4 regions of the Streptomyces sp. NPDC001507 genome follow, and region 3 is predicted to be linked to each of the others. Evidence: riboswitches for the same ligand, from Rfam matches in the RefSeq annotation. Region 3 holds a riboswitch; each other region holds the start of a gene.
The links. Region 3 has a riboswitch for S-adenosylmethionine ahead of ACFY0K_RS04060 (ABC transporter substrate-binding protein). Riboswitches for the same ligand answer to the same signal wherever they lie in the genome.

Region 1: linked by a shared signal. The riboswitch ahead of ACFY0K_RS00715 (amino acid ABC transporter permease) and the one ahead of ACFY0K_RS04060 (ABC transporter substrate-binding protein) in region 3 are both predicted to bind S-adenosylmethionine.
Region 2: linked by a shared signal. The riboswitch ahead of ACFY0K_RS08355 (aminotransferase class V-fold PLP-dependent enzyme) and the one ahead of ACFY0K_RS04060 (ABC transporter substrate-binding protein) in region 3 are both predicted to bind S-adenosylmethionine.
Region 4: linked by a shared signal. The riboswitch ahead of thrC (threonine synthase) and the one ahead of ACFY0K_RS04060 (ABC transporter substrate-binding protein) in region 3 are both predicted to bind S-adenosylmethionine.

Annotation. Positions count from the first base shown of each region.
Region 1 covers NZ_JBIAVV010000001.1:135,966-138,159, forward strand. The annotation lists gene ACFY0K_RS00710 (glutathione S-transferase C-terminal domain-containing protein) at 1-794, shown strand, start outside; SAM riboswitch class IV at 872-995, shown strand; gene ACFY0K_RS00715 (amino acid ABC transporter permease) at 1,385-2,194, shown strand, end outside.
Region 2 covers NZ_JBIAVV010000002.1:487,058-489,251, forward strand. The annotation lists gene trpD (anthranilate phosphoribosyltransferase) at 1-930, shown strand, start outside; SAM riboswitch class IV at 1,139-1,255, shown strand; gene ACFY0K_RS08355 (aminotransferase class V-fold PLP-dependent enzyme) at 1,416-2,194, shown strand, end outside.
Region 3 covers NZ_JBIAVV010000001.1:879,622-881,815, reverse strand. The annotation lists gene ACFY0K_RS04065 (isopenicillin N synthase family dioxygenase) at 1-344, opposite strand, end outside; SAM riboswitch class IV at 674-783, shown strand; gene ACFY0K_RS04060 (ABC transporter substrate-binding protein) at 1,035-2,194, shown strand, end outside.
Region 4 covers NZ_JBIAVV010000004.1:543,005-545,198, reverse strand. The annotation lists gene ACFY0K_RS16250 (glucosyl-3-phosphoglycerate synthase) at 1-720, opposite strand, end outside; SAM riboswitch class I at 878-1,031, shown strand; gene thrC (threonine synthase) at 1,049-2,194, shown strand, end outside.

The DNA.
Region 1 (2,194 bases), 740 kb from region 3:
GCAGCGGTCACTACGCCGTGCCGCGCCGCTACCGGCTGCACCTCTCCACCGCCTGTCCGGACGGCCTGCGCATCGCCGTCGGCCACAGTCTGCTGGCCCTGGACGACTGTTGTCCGGTCACCTACCTGCCCGCCGTCCCGGACTGTCCGGACGGCAGCCACGCGGTGCTGCGCCCGCTGTACGAGGCCAGCGCGCACCACTACGCGGGCCCGGCCCTCGCGCCGGTGTTCAGCGACGGCTGGTCCGGCCGTATCGTCAGCACCCACAGCCGGGACATCCTGCGCGACCTGGACCAGCACTTCGGTGACGGTGGCGCCCGGCTCTACCCGTGTGAGGCCGAGGCCGAGATCGAGGCCGTCGAGCGGCTGTGCGCCGAGGACATCGAGCAGGCCGCACAGCGGGCCGGGCGCGCGGGCGGCGACCCCGAGGCGCTGGAGGTGCTGCTCGCGGCCCTGGACGAACTGGAGCGCCGGCTGACCGGGGTGGAGTTCCTGGTCGGCGGTCAACTCACGGCCGCGGACGTCGAGGTGTGGGTGACTCTGGTGCAACTCGACACCGTGCACCGCAACCACCTCGACGCCGCCGCCGTGCACGCCATCGCCGGCCACCCGGTGCTGTGGGCCTACGCCCGCCGGCTGGCCGCCCACCCGGCCTTCGGCACCCACCTCGACCTGGACGGCATCGCCCGCCGCCACCACGGCCGTTGCCAGGGCCTGGAAGCCGCCGGCGCGGCCGTCCAGATCCTGGACTGGGCGGGCCACGCGGCGGACGCACCCCGCGGTCCGCGCAGGTGAGAGAGGCTCGAACCGTTTCGCCAGTCGGACAGGCGTTGACATTCGTTCGGGCAACTGCGTTACTTACGGACCAGAACGGTCATGAGCGTCAGCGTCAAGCCCTGGCTTGCTGACCGGCAACCCTCGCACCGCGGTGGGGTGCCCCAGGTGACGACCGGACCGACGACGTTTCGGCAAGCGACGAATCGGTAAGCGCGAGTGCCCTCCGGGGCCGGCACGACAGTGACAGGTGACGGACATGTACGCAGCCTCCAGGACGGCCCAGCGCCGCGCCGAGGGCTGCGTACGCCCGTACCCGAGCCCGCTCGTCGCCGACCGAGCCGTCGACCTGCTCCGTGTCAACAGCGCCCTGTGTAGCGCGTGTACCGCACCGGGCTGTGCCCGCTGTCGGGTCTGACCAGGCCTTTCCGCCGGTTCCCCGCAGCCTCGCACCCCAGCGTCCCCGTCGAAACACCGGCCGTCCGGTGTGCCGCCGTCCGCCCAGCCCCGTGCCCCGCGCGCCCCCGCGCACCGGCGCCGTGCCCGAACACGGACCGGTGCGCGGCCCCCGCCGTGGGACACGTGGGTGTCCGACTCCGCCGGAGCCCGCCATGAGTGAACCCCCAGGCGCCACGATCGCCGCCCCCGAGGCACCGCCCGCAGCCGACGAGCCGTCACCACCCCTCGCCGCACAGCGCGTTCAGCCGCTGCGCAGGCCCGGACGGTGGATCGCCACCGCCGTCGTCCTGGTCCTGGCCGCCCAGTTCGTGCACGGACTGGTGACCAACCCCTTCTACCAGTGGGACCGCTGGGGCTACTGGTTCCTGCGGCCGACCATCCTCGACGGACTGGTCATCACCCTCGAAGTCACCGCCTACAGCGCGGTGCTGGGCCTGCTCGGCGGCATCCTTCTCGCCCTGGCCCGGCTCTCGAAGAGCCCCGTGCTGCGCGCGGTCAGCTGGACCTACGTATGGGCGCTGCGGTCCATACCGCTCATCGTGGTCCTGCTCTTCCTCTACAACTTCAGCGCCCTGTACAAGACGTTGAGCATCGGCGTCCCCTTCGGGCCCGCCTTCTTCTCCTTCGACGAGTCGAAGCTCGCCACCGACATGGTCGTCGCCGTCATCGGCCTCAGCCTCAACGAGGCCGCCTACGCGGCCGAGGTGGTCCGCGGCGGCATCCTCTCCGTGGACCAGGGCCAGCACGAGGCGGCCGCCGCACTCGGTCTGCCCAAGGGCTACCAGTTCCGGAGGATCGTTTTCCCGCAGGCGCTCAGGTCCATCACCCCGAACTACGTCAACCAGCTGATCGGCCTGGTCAAGAGCACCTCGCTGGTCTTCTACGTCTCGCTGCTCGACCTGTTCGGCACCGCCCAGAGCATGGGCTCCACCTACCCCGGCGACATCGTGCCGCTGCTCCTC
Region 2 (2,194 bases), on a different contig from region 3:
CAGGCCACCGACGCCCAGATCGCGGGCTTCGTCGTGGCCCTGCGGGCCAAGGGCGAGACGGTCGACGAGATCAACGGCCTGGTCCGCACCATGTACGCGCACGCCAACGTCATCGAGGTACCGGGCCGCACCGTCGACATCGTCGGCACCGGCGGCGACGGCGCGAAGACGGTGAACATCTCCACGATGTCGGCGCTCGTGGTGGCCGGCACGGGCGCGAAGGTCGTCAAGCACGGCAACCGGGCCGCGTCCTCCGCGTCCGGGGCCTCTGACGTCCTGGAGAAGCTCGGCGTCAACCTCGACCTGACCCCGCAGCGGGTCGCCGAGGTCGCCGAGGAGGCCGGCATCACCTTCTGCTTCGCGATCAAGTTCCACCCGGCGCTGCGGCACGCGGGCGCGGCGCGCGGCCAGCTGGGCATCCGCACGGTCTTCAACATCCTCGGCCCGCTGACCAACCCCGCGCGGGTGCGGGCGCAGGCGGTCGGCGTGGCCGACCCCCGCATGGCCCCCGTCGTCGCGGGCGTCTTCGCCGAACGCGGCCACTCCTCCCTCGTCTTCCGCGGCGACGACGGCCTCGACGAACTGACGACGACCGCCACGTCCCGCGTCTGGATCGTCCGCGACGGCAAGGTGACCGAGGAGACCTTCGACCCCCGTGACGTCGGCATCGACCTGGTCCCCGTGGAGGCGCTGCGGGGCGGCGACCCGTCGTACAACGCGGAGGTCGCCCGCAGGCTGCTGGACGGCGAGCAGGGCCCGGTGCGGGACGCGGTGCTGCTGAACTCCGCGGCGGCCCTGGTGGCCCTCGACCCGGCCGCCGGGACCCTGGCCGAGCAGCTCCGCGCCGGCATGGCCAGGGCGGCCGAGTCGATCGACTCGGGTGCGGCCAAGCGGGTCCTGGAGCGCTGGGCGGCGGCGACGAACAAGTAGGGGGCCGGTCCAGCCGGCCGAGGTGGAGTCCGGCACCGCCGGGCTCCACCGTCGCGGCTGATCGCCGTGACGGCTGATCGCCGTTGCGGCGGAAAGAGGATTTCGGCACCGGCGCCGATGCCAAGGGACCGGCCTCGGCCCCTGGCGGTGTCCCGTCATCCGGACAGGAGTTGCGCGGCTGCGATCACTTCACCTACGTTTCTTCCCAGGTCATGAGTGACAGTCATGAGGCCCCGGCCGACTGTCCGGCAACCCTCCGTCCGTGGCGGGGTGCCCCGGGTGAAGACCAGGCCGCAGGCAGCGAGGTCTGCGGCAAGCGCGGACCCCTCGTACACCAGGGGTCCTGGTCGTCGAGGAGTCTCCCGTGAGCAAGCGAATGCGATAGGGCCGCAGAGCCCCGCCTCCGCATCCCCCTTTTCCCCTGCCGCTGCTTGAGCGCATCCGCTCGCACGGCGGATCTCACCTGCTCACACGGGAGTTCACCCATGTCCGTCTCCACCGCTGCCGCCGCCCAGTCCGTTTGTGCCCCGCTGCCCGTTCTGGGGCGGGATGTCACCGTCCCGCTCGTCACCGGCGGCGAGGTCACCTACGCCGCCCTCGACTACGCGGCCAGCGCCCCCGCCCTCCAGCGGGTCTGGGACGACGTCGCCGCCTACGCGCCTTACTACGGCAGCGTCCACCGCGGCGCCGGCTACCTCTCCCAGCTCTCCACCGACCTCTTCGAGAACGCCCGCCGGACCGTCGCCGAGTTCCTCGACTGCCGCCCCGACGACCAGCTGGTCTTCACCCGCTCGACGACGGACTCCCTGAACCTGCTGGCCCGTGCCCTCCCCGCCGGCTGCCAGGTCTTCGTCTTCGAGACCGAGCACCACGCCTCCCTGCTGCCCTGGCAGGACGCCCGCGTCACCTACCTCGACGCCCCCCGCACCCCGCGCCAGGCCGTCGAGACCCTGGAACGCGCCCTCGCCGACCGCGACCCGTACGGCCCGGCCCTGGTCTGCGTCACCGGTGCCTCCAACGTCACCGGCGAGCTGTGGCCCGTCCGGGAGCTCGCGGCCGCAGCGCACGCGCACGGCGCCCGGATCGTCCTGGACGCCGCCCAGCTGGCCCCGCACCACCCCGTCTCCGTCCGCGACCTGGACGTCGACTGGGTCGCCTTCTCCGGCCACAAGCTGTACGCCCCCTTCGGCTCCGGCGTCCTGGCCGGCCGCGCCGACTGGCTGCAGGCCGCCGAGCCCTACCTCGCGGGCGGCGGCGCCAGCCG
Region 3 (2,194 bases):
TCCGGGCCGGTGTCGAGCGCCGCGCGCTCCGGGCCGATGTCGATCTGCTCCCGCCAGTCGGCGCTGCCCGCTGTGTACTCGGTGCCGGTGCGTGTATAGCCGCGGAACTGGGGCGAGTTGAGGTTCTCGATCTCCAGTCGCTGCTGCTCGGGCAGGGCGAAGAAGGCGCGTGCCGCGGTCAGCGCCTCGTCGCGGAGTGCTGCGGGGACACCGTGTCCGGTGACGTAGAAGAAGCCCACCTCATGGGCCGCGGACCGGAGTTCGGCGAGAAAGGCGGCCCGGTCCGTGCCGGGGGCGCGGAAGCGGGAGATGTCGATGAGGGGCAGGGCTGTGAGTTGTGCCATGGAAGTTCCTTCGCGGCAACGACGGCCGACAATGCCTCACGGGCCGCCCCTGGATGCGGGGTGGTCGAGGGCTGCGGGAAAGAGCAGACAGGAAGAGAGGAACGCGGTCGCGGGCCGTGGGACGGCGGTCAGCAACAGACCTGGTCGAACTGGTCGGCGCGGCGGCTCACCCAGAACGGGTCGAGCAGCACCGTGTGTGCCGGGCCAGTGGTCTCCATGGCCGGATGAAAGCACACCCGGGATGGATGCGTCCACCATGCGTTCCGCCGGGTCCGGGCGTTCCGGGGCGGTGTTGACGCCGGTGGAACAGCCGATCTACGGTGAGCGCGAGCTACGAGTTCCGGTGATCAAGCCCTGGCTGGCCGGACGGCAACCCTCGACGCAGTGGGGTGCCCCAGGTGAAGGCTCGGCGGATCTCTTCTTTCTGCAAGTGCGCTCACATCGGCCCCGAGGCGGGCCAGAACCCGGGAGGACGGCATGGCGAGAGCCCTGATGCTGTGCTCCCGTCTCCATGTCGACCTGCTGCTGGTGTCCAGCTGTCTGTGTCAGGGCTGATCCCGCCCTCCGCCGGCCGGCAGCGCAACCGCCCGTCGGTGTAACTCCCCTTTTTCCCACGTGATCTTGCACGCCTTGGCACAGCCCTCCGCCAGGGCTGGTTCACGCACCCCGACGCGGAAGCAGAGACAACTGATGGCACCCCACAGCGGCCCGACGCCGAACAGACCCCGTCGCTCCGGCCTCGGCGCGATCTCCCTCGGAACGGCGTTCCTGGTGGCGCTGACCGGCTGCACGAGCAGCAAGGACGGCAGCACCGCGAGTTCCGGGTCGGCGATCACGGTCGGTACGACCGACCAGGTCACCAGCCTCGACCCGGCCGGTGCGTGGGACGCCGGCTCCGGCACCGTCGAGAGCGAGGTCTACGCGACCCTGCTCAGCCAGAAGAACGGCTCAGCGGAGGTCTCCCCGGACCTGGCCACCGGGATCAAGCTGACCGGGCCCAAGGAGTACACGGTCACCCTCCAGAAGGGCCTGAAGTTCGCCAACGGTCACGACCTCACCTCCTCCGACGTCAAGTTCAGCTTCGACCGGGACCTGAAGATCGCCGACGAGAACGGCCCGTCCTCGCTGCTCTACAACCTCGCCTCGGTCGCCGACCCGGACCCGGCCACGGTCGTCTTCACCCTCAAGTCGGCCGACGACACGCTCTTCCCGCAGGTGCTGTCCACGGCCGCCGGCTACATCGTGGACGAGCAGGTGTTCCCCGCGGACAAGATCCTCGACGACAAGTCGATCGTCGCGGCCAGGCCGTGGAACGGGCCGTACGGCATCAAGAGCTACGACAAGAACTCACTGGTGTCCTTCGCGGCCAACGCCGGCTACAAGGGACAGCTGGGCACGCCGAAGACCAGGAACGTCCGGCTCAAGTACTACACGGACGCCGGCAATCTGAAGCTCGACGTCCAGCAGGGCACCATCGACGCCGTCTACCGCACGCTCACCACCACCGACCTGGACGACCTCGCCAAGCAGAAGGACGTCAAGGTCCACACCGGCTCCGGCAACGGCATCCGCTACATCGTCTTCGACCTGGCGAGCCAGCCCTTCGGCACCAAGACGAAGAACGCCGACGCCAAGAAGGCCCTCGCGGTCCGGCAGGCGGTCGCGGACTCCGTCGACCGGTCCCAACTCGCCCAGCAGGTCTACAAGAACACCTACCAGCCGCTCTACAGCTCCGTGCCGGACGGCCTGACCGGCGCCACCCCCTCCTTCAAGTCGCTCTACGGCGACAAGAAGGGCGGTCCCGACACGGCGGCCGCGGCGGCCCGGCTGAAGGCGGCGAAGGTGAGCAC
Region 4 (2,194 bases), on a different contig from region 3:
GCCGACGTCGACCTGGGCGAGGGCGTCGAGGCCCACCAGGTGCAGGGCGTCGACCAGCATGCCCAGCTCCACGCCGTAGCCGACCGGGAAGGGCAGCTGTTCGAGGAGCGAGCGGCGGGCCGCGTACTCGCCGCCGAGCGGCTGGACGAAGCCGGCCAGCTGCGGCCAGTGCATGTTCAGCAGCGGGCGGGCCATCAGCTCGGTGACCCGGCCGCCCTGCCCGGCGGCGCCGCCGAGCGGGCGGTCGTACATCGCCTTGACGAGGTCCACGCCCGGGTCGGTGAGGAGCGGGCCGACGATGCCGGTGACGAAGTCGGAGGAGAACTCCCGCAGGTCGGCGTCGATGAAGCAGACGATGTCCCCGGTGGTGACCAGGAGGGAGCGCCAGAGGACCTCGCCCTTGCCGGGGACGGGGGGGATGCGGGGCAGGATCGCGTCGCGGTGCACGACGCGGGCGCCGGCCGCCGCGGCGACGGCCGCCGTGCGGTCGGTGGAGCCGGAGTCGACGACCACGATCTCGTCGACGAGCGGCACCTGCTGCATCAGGTCGTGGCGGATGATCGCGACGATGTCGCCGACGGTCTCCTCCTCGTTGAGCGCGGGCAGCACGACGCTGACCGTCTGTCCGGAGGACCGTTTGGCGGCCATGACCCGGTGCAGGGGACGATCGGTTACGGACCAGGAGCGGGTGGCCAGCCAGCGCTCGACTTCTTCCAGCACGGTCAGCGGCTCCTCACTGTCACGGTCACACGACGAGGTGTGATCCATCTCGCGGTTCGGACGACTCACTCAACTGTCCTGGCCTTCGGTTACAGTCTTGAACAACGCCGATGACCATCGCATGTCCTGGGGTCACCCGGCGTTGACAACCGCATACCGCTCATCCAGAGGGGCAGAGGGAAACGGCCCGTTGAAGCCCCGGCAACCCTCCAGTCGGTACTCGTAGATCACTGTCGATCACCGCGAGGCTCCCGGCTAGGGAAGGTGCCAAATCCGTCTCACGACGAGATGCGTCGTGAGGAAGATGAGGAGAAAGGGCCTCGCCTCAATGGCTGTGCAGACTGTTGCAAGCACCACGGATTCCGCCGTCGACCTCGGTCCCGCCGCCGCCCTGAGCTGCCGCGAGTGCGGTCACCGGGTGCCGCTCGGCCCGGTGTTCGCCTGCGAGGAGTGTTTCGGCCCGCTGGAGATCGCCTACGACTTCTCGGCCTACGACACCGAGGAACTCCGCAAGCAGATCGAAGCGGGTCCCGCGAACATCTGGCGCTACGCGCCGCTGCTGCCCGTCCCCGCGGACGTGGCGACCAAGCCGAACATCAACCCCGGCTGGACCAAGCTCGTCAAGGCCGACAACCTGGCCCGCGAGCTCGGGGTGACCGGCGGCCTGTACGTGAAGGACGACTCCGGCAACCCGACGCACTCCTTCAAGGACCGCGTCGTCGCCCAGGCCGTCGAGGCCGCCCGTGCCTTCGGCTACACCACCCTCTCCTGCTCCTCCACCGGCAACCTGGCCGGCGCGGTCGGTGCCGCGGCCGCCCGGGCCGGCTTCCGCTCCTGCGTGTTCATCCCGCACGACCTGGAGCAGGGCAAGGTCGTCATGGCCGCGATCTACGGCGGCGAGCTCGTCGGCATCGAGGGCAACTACGACGACGTGAACCGCTTCTGCTCCGAGCTGATCGGCGACCCGGCCGGCGAGGGCTGGGGCTTCGTCAACGTCAACCTCCGGCCGTACTACGCGGAAGGCTCCAAGACCCTCGCGTACGAGATCTGCGAGCAGCTCGGCTGGCAGATCCCGGACCAGCTGGTCGTCCCGATCGCCTCCGGCTCGCAGCTCACGAAGATCGACAAGGGGCTGCAGGAGCTGATCAAGCTCGGTCTCGTCGAGGACAAGCCGTACAAGATCTTCGGCGCCCAGGCCGAGGGCTGCTCGCCGGTGTCGGTGGCGTACAAGGAGGGCCACGACGTGGTCCGCCCGCAGAAGCCGAACACCATCGCCAAGTCCCTCGCCATCGGCAACCCGGCCGACGGGCCGTACGTCCTCGACATCGCGCGGCGCACCGGCGGCGCGGTGGAGGACGTCACCGACGAGCAGGTCGTCGACGCCATCAAACTGCTCGCGCGGACCGAGGGAATCTTCGCGGAAACCGCCGGCGGAGTGACGGTTGGAGTCACCAAAAAGCTCATTGAGAATGGG